Regions from separate parts of the Kitasatospora sp. NPDC048298 genome, predicted to be linked through region 2. Evidence: predicted binding sites of a transcription regulator. Region 2 holds the regulator's gene; the other holds the start of a gene.
What was found. The regulator HspR, encoded in region 2, represses chaperone genes until heat shock. The targets are predictions, from matches to a motif close to TTGAGNNNNNNNNNCTCAA.
Positions count from the first base shown of each region.

Region 1: a site for HspR is predicted at 1,449-1,467, ahead of lon (endopeptidase La). Genes of this name have one in related genera too.

Region 1 covers NZ_JBICYZ010000002.1:190,161-193,564, forward strand. The annotation lists gene lon (endopeptidase La) at 1-1,426, opposite strand, end outside; gene ACGF0D_RS02035 (rhomboid-like protein) at 1,644-2,411, opposite strand; gene ACGF0D_RS02040 (response regulator transcription factor) at 2,973-3,404, shown strand, end outside.
Region 2 covers NZ_JBICYZ010000066.1:36,389-39,792, forward strand. The annotation lists gene grpE (nucleotide exchange factor GrpE) at 1-233, shown strand, start outside; gene dnaJ (molecular chaperone DnaJ) at 457-1,620, shown strand; gene ACGF0D_RS34750 (heat shock protein transcriptional repressor HspR) at 1,628-2,158, shown strand; gene ACGF0D_RS34755 (hypothetical protein) at 2,352-3,344, shown strand.

The DNA.
Region 1 (3,404 bases), on a different contig from region 2:
GGTCCAGCACCTCCAGCAGGGCGGCCGCCGGGTCTCCCCGGTGGTCGGAGCCGACCTTGTCGATCTCGTCCAGCAGGACGACCGGGTTCATCGAGCCGGCCTCCTTGATCGCCCGCACCAGCCGGCCGGCCTGCGCGCCGACGTAGGTGCGCCGGTGGCCGCGGATCTCCGCCTCGTCCCGGACGCCGCCGAGCGCGACCCGGACGAAGGAGCGGCCCATGGCGCGGGCCACCGACTCGCCGAGCGAGGTCTTGCCGACGCCGGGCGGGCCGACCAGGGCCAGCACCGCGCCGCCCGCCCGCCGCCCACCGCCACCCTTCTCGGGATGGGCTTCGCCCTGCACCTCCTTGATGCCGCCGACCGGCCCGAGCCCCTGGTCGGCCCGGCGCTTGCGGACGGCCAGGTACTCGACGATCCGGTCCTTCACGTCGGCCAGGCCGGCGTGGTCGGCGTCCAGCACCGCGCGGGCGCCGGCGATGTCGTACGCGTCCTCGGTGCGCTCGTTCCAGGGCAGCTCCAGGACGGTGTCCAGCCAGGTGCGGATCCAGGAGCCCTCGGGAGACTGGTCGGAGGCGCGCTCCAGCTTGTCGACCTCCTTGAGCGCGGCCTCGCGGACCTTCTCGGGGAGGTCGGCGGCCTCGACCCGGGCGCGGTAGTCGCCCTCCTCGTCGGCGGCCTCGCCGTTCAGCTCGGCCAGTTCCTTGCGGACGGCCTCCAGCTGGCGGCGGAGCAGGAACTCCTTCTGCTGCTTGGCCACGCCCTCCTCGACGTCCTTGCGGATGGTGTCGTTGACCTCCTCCTCGGCGAGGTGGTCGCGCAGCAGGGTGAGCGCGTACTCCAGACGGGCGACCTGGTCGGCCTCCAGCAGCACCTTGAGCTTCTGCTCGGCGGTGGCGAAGGGCGCGTAGCCGATGTTGTCGGCGAGCTCGCCGACGACGTCGATCCGGTCGACCCGGTCGACGATCTGCCAGGCGCCGCGCTTGCGCAGCCACTGGGTGGACAGCGCCTTGTACTCCCTGACCAGCTCGGCGGCCCGGCCGGCCACCGGGGTGCCCACCGAGGACTCCCGGAACGGCGTGGTCTCCACCCAGAGGGCGGCGCCGGGGCCGGTGGTGCCGACCCCGATCCGGAGCCGGCGCACGGCGCGCACCAGCGCGGCCGACTGCAACAGCGTGTTGGGGCCGTCGGCCAGCCGGCCGACCTGCTCCACGGTGGCCAGCGTGCCGACCGCCGCGTACGAGCCGTCCACCCGCGGGACCAGCAGGACCTGCGGCTTGCCGTTGCCGGTGGCGGCGGCCCGGGCGGCCTCGACCGCGGCGCGCACCTCGGTGTCCTTCAGGTCCAGCGGGACCACCATGCCCGGCAGGACGACCTCGTCGTCGAGCGGCAGCACGGGCAGGGTGAGCGGTGTGGACGTCGATGCCATGATCTCTCCCCAGTCAGCGAACTTGAGTCGACCTGACTAAGGCCTGGCGGCCGCCGGATGTTCCCGACGCTCTGTTCGCTGTGAGCGAACGGGATGCGGTACGAAAAGCCCTTCCCGCGACCGCGTCAAAAGGAGGCCAAGAGGAGGCCAAGGACTCCTGGGGAAGTCCTGACAGACGAGCGCCCGAGCCTGGGTGAACCCCGACCGGGCGACGGCGTCAACGCACCGCCCGCACCCGCGCCGGCGCACCGCCGGGGGCCGTCGCGGCGACCGGACTCGGCCTGGACGGGCGCCGCTCGACCCGGCGCAGCCAGCGCCACAGCGCGACCCCGGTCAGCACCGCGGCCGGGTGCCCCACCCCGGTGATCACGTCCCGGTCGGAGGCGATCTGCTCGGCGATCATCAGCCCGGCACCGCCCAGCGCCAGCAGCCGCCCGCGCCAGGAGAGCAGCCCGGCCACCGCGCCCAGGCAGGCGAGCACGCCGTAGCTGACCCCGATGTCCAGGTAGTCCATCGCCTCGGGCGCCATCCGCCCGGTCTCCACCGCGGTGATCACCACACCCTGGGAGAGCAGCGTCGCGGCGACATGCCCGGCCGCGAACACCGCCGCCGCCCGGGCCGGACCGACCCTGCGCTCCAGCGGCGCGAGGGTGAGGGCGAATCCCCACAGGTACGGCATCCACACCTCGCCGGCCACCCAGAATCCGCTCAGCACAAGAGCGCGCAAAGGGTGCTGGAGCAGGTTGTGCCCGTCCGAACTGGACGCCTCCTGCAGACGCTGGACGAGTTCCGGATCGGCGAGCCTCGCGAAGGTCGTGGTGGCTCCCACGACGGCGAGGTATCCGATGGTGAAGGGCGTTCTCCGGGGTGTCGGCACCCGTTCCAGCAGCCATTCCACGACGCCGGCGCGCAGCCCAAGGCGGAGCATTCCGTACGGCGCCCCCGCGGCCCCGAACCCCTCGGCGCCCCGCCCGAGTCCCGCCATGCCGCCTCCGCTCCACGCCGCAGCCACCGACTCCTCGTCAGGTGCCCAACGTACCGGCGCGCGCCGCGGATTCCGCCCGGTCGGGTCTTGTCGCGGCCACGGTACGTCGAGGTTCTGAGAGGCACCTGGGAAAAGCCCGTGAAGACGGTCGCCGCGGCGGACCGCCGGATTCCCGACATTGGTCCAGACCTTCTCCCCCACAACGCGGCAACAGGGCCTCTGACCGGCGCCTTGGCGTCAACTGGACTGCATACGTACCGTTACGCAGAGAAAATTCGCCGGGTAAGGTATCGGCCCGTGCCCACTCGTGCAGTGGGTCCGAGGGCGGCCCGAGAGCCGGCCCACGGGCCGGAAACGTCCGGTCCACCTGCCGGGAAGCATCCGCTGTCCGTACGCTGCGAAGTGCGCGGGAGAAGTGGGCGGCCGACCATCCGTCCCCGTCTCCCGATCGCGCGGCGGGACGGCGGACCCGGCACAGTCCACGACGGAACAAGACTACGAGCGGAGCCCCGCCATCCCCACAGGTGGCCGGCCCGCAGCCCTGGGGGCGGTGGCGTGACCGTGACAGAAATCCAGCAGGACAACCAGCACACCGGTGGCACTGTGAGCAGCCAGCGCAGAGTACTGGTGGTGGAGGACGAGCCCACGATCGCCGAGTCGATCGCCGCCCGGCTGGGCGCCGAGGGCTTCAAGGTCGCCGTGGCCCACGACGGCCCCGGCGCGGTCGACGGCTTCCACACCTGGCAGCCGGACCTGGTCGTCCTCGACATCATGCTGCCCGGCTTCGACGGCCTGGAGGTGTGCCGCCGGATCCAGGCCCAGCGCCCGGTGCCGGTGCTGATGCTGACCGCCCGCGACGACGAGACGGACCTGCTGGTCGGCCTCGGCGTGGGCGCGGACGACTACATGACCAAGCCGTTCTCGATGCGCGAACTGGCCGCCCGCGTCAACGTCCTGCTGCGCCGCGTGGAGCGCGCCCAGCAGGCCGCCCGC
Region 2 (3,404 bases):
AGGGCGAGCCCTTCGACCCGACCATGCACGAGGCACTGATGCACAGCTACTCCTCGGACGTCACCGAGGACACCTGCGTGCAGGTCCTCCAGCCCGGCTACCGCATCGGCGAGCGGATCATCCGCCCGGCGATGGTGGCCGTCGCCGAGCCCCAGCCCGGCAGCCAGGCGTCCCCGGGCGCCGAGGCGAAGTCCACCGACAAGGACAAGTCCGACGGTGGCTCGGACAGCTGACAACCTGTGACAGCTGACAACCAGTGCGCTGCGGAGTCGTACGCCGGCCAGTACGGCGGCCGGCTCCGCAGCGCTCTGTCAACGGTCGTACACCCAGCGGCTGTTGACAGCTCTGTGACGATGGAACTCGGGAGGTGGCGGGAGCCGTGAGCGAGCGCAGCGAGCGAACAATCGAGAGGCGCGTGAACCGCTCAGCGGCTGCCGAGCACAGCGAGGTGGACGCATGAGTGGCAAGGACTTTGTCGAGAAGGACTACTACAAGGTCCTCGGCGTGCCCAAGGACGCCACCGCCACCGAGATCAAGAAGACCTACCGCAAGCTCGCGCGCGAGTTCCACCCCGACGCCAACAAGGGTGACGCCAAGTCCGAGGAGCGGTTCAAGGACATCTCCGAGGCGTACGACGTCCTCTCCGACGAGAAGCGCCGCAAGGAGTACGACGAGGCCCGCAGCCTCTTCGCCAACGGCGGCTTCCGGGCCGGCGGCCCCGGCGGCACGGGCAGCTACAGCTTCGACTTCGGCGACCTCTTCAGCGGCAGCCAGGGCGCCGGCGGTGGCGGTGGCGGCGGCCTCGGGGACGTCTTCGGCGGCCTCTTCAACCGCGGCGGCACCCGCCAGGCCCAGCCCCGGCGCGGCGCCGACGTCGAGACCGAGGTGACGCTCTCCTTCGAGGAGGCGGTGGACGGCGCGACCGTCCCGCTGCGGATGACCAGCCAGGCCCCCTGCCGCGGCTGCAACGGCACCGGGGCCAAGGCCGGCACCACCCCGCGGGTCTGTCCGACCTGCGTCGGCGCGGGCACCGTCAGCCGCGGCCAGGGCGCCTTCGCGCTCTCCGAGCCGTGCAAGGACTGCCGCGGCCGGGGCATGATCGTCGACGACCCGTGCCCCGACTGCCACGGCAGCGGCCGCGCCAGCTCGGCCCGCACCATGCAGGTCCGGATCCCGGCCGGCGTCCAGGCCGACCAGCGCATCCGGCTCAAGGGCAAGGGCGCCCAGGGCGAGCGCGGCGGGCAGCCCGGCGACCTCTACGTCACCGTGCACGTCGACCCGCACCCGGTGTTCGGCCGCAAGGGCGACAACCTCACCGTCACCGTCCCGGTCGCCTTCCCCGAGGCGGCGCTCGGCGCCACCATCGAGGTGCCCACGCTGAACGGCCCGGCCGTGAAGCTCAAGCTGCCCCCGGGCAGCGCCAACGGCCTCACCATGCGCGCCCGCGGCAAGGGCGCCACCCGCAAGGACGGCACCCGCGGCGACCTCCTCGTCACCGTCGAGGTCGTGGTGCCGCAGCACGTCACCGGCGACGCGCTGAGCGCCCTGGAGCAGTACCGCGAGGCCACCGCCTCCGACGATCCGCGAGCCGACCTGTTCAGGGCGGCGAAGGGAGCGTGACGACCAGATGTCCCCGATGAACCCGATCGACCCCGACACCCCGATCGGCCCCGGCCTCGGCGAGGGCCTGCCCGGCGCCGGCGCCCGCCGCACCCGCCGGGCCGCCGCGGCCCCGCCGACGTACGTGCTCACCGAGGACACCCCGGTGTACGTCATCTCCGTGGCCGCCGAACTGTCCGGTCTGCACCCGCAGACCCTGCGCCAGTACGACCGCCTCGGCCTGGTCTGCCCCGACCGCACCGCCGGCCGGGGCCGCCGCTACTCCGCGCGCGACATCCAGCAGCTGCGCGAGGTCCAGCGGCTCTCCCAGGACGAGGGCATCAACCTGGCGGGGATCAAGCGGATCATCGAGCTGGAGAACCAGGTCACCGCCCTCCGGTCCCGCGTCGCGGAGCTGGTCGACTCGCTGGAAGGCGCCGCCACCGCCCTCCAGCAGCGCGAGGCCGCCGTCCACGCGTCCTACCGCCGCGACCTCGTCCCGTACCAGCCCCCCACCCCGCAGTCCAGCGCGCTCGTCGTCTGGCGTCCCAAGCGCTGACCTGACGCATCCACCGGCCGCCGGTCCCTCCTCTCGGGGGGTGCCGGCGGCTCGGTGTTGGTGAGAGAGTGCTCTATCGGGCCGGCACGGTCGATCTGCGGGCGGCAAGGCACCCGGTCAGCGCCACCTAGGATTCTTGCCACAGAAGACGACAGTCGCGTTGACTACTTCCCGGTCAACACTAGGAGCCGAGATGAGTGGGCGAGAGCACGCGGGGGCTGCATTCGGCGGATCGCGCGTCCTGTCCGAGGACGCCCGAAAGCTCTACCTGCAGGCCGTCAACGAGAACGGTCGTCTCTCCCGGAGCGCGTGTCCGGCCGCCGGTGTCCCGGCCCTCGATGAATTGTTGAAACTCGGACTGCTCATACCCGACAGCGACGAACCGGGCGCTTTGCTCGCGGTCGATCCGGCCCAACTCGCCGACAGTCTGAGTTCCACCTGGCAGCGTCAGGCCCTCGATCTGCTCTCCAGAGCGGTATCGCTGCCCGGCGACCTCAGTGAACTCGCCGAGGCATTTCACGCCCCCGACACGACGGGTGGGGCCATCGAATACATCCACGGGAAAGCGCGGATAAATCAGAGACTTCAGCAGTCGGCCGCCGCGGGAGTCACGGAAGGCCTGTCCATGCAGCCCGGCGGACCCCGCCCGGCGGAAATGCTGACGTCTTTCCTGGCGCGCGACCTGGAGATTCTCCGCCACGGCGCGTCGATGCGCACCATTTACAACGCGAGCACCCGCTACCACCAGGCGACCCGGGACTACGTCGCGAAGCTGACCGAGGAAGGGTGGCAGTTCCGCACCCTGGACGAGCCGTACGCCCGGCTGATCATCGTGGACCGCAAGCTGGCCGTGATCCCGGTGGTGGACGACGACCTGGCCGCGTTCATCCACGATCCGGCCATCGTCAGCTTCCTCATCGAGGAGGTCTTCGAGCGGAGCTGGAACCGGGCCCTGGAATTCGACGGGGACCGTTCCGTCCCCCAACAAGTGGTCTCCAGACTGCGCCAGACGATCATCGACCTGATGCTCGCCGGGACGAACCACCGGGTCATCGCACGACGGCTGGGCATCAGTGAGCGCACCCTGGCGCGCCACATCGCGGAACTGAGGGAGGAGTACCACGTCGACTCCCTCTTCCAGCTGGGCTACGCGCTCGGCCGGTCGACGAGACCGGAACTGGGCTGAGGGCGGCCGCCGAATCCCGCCCCACCGGGCGCGAAAGGCTCAGCCTTCACGCCCGCCCCG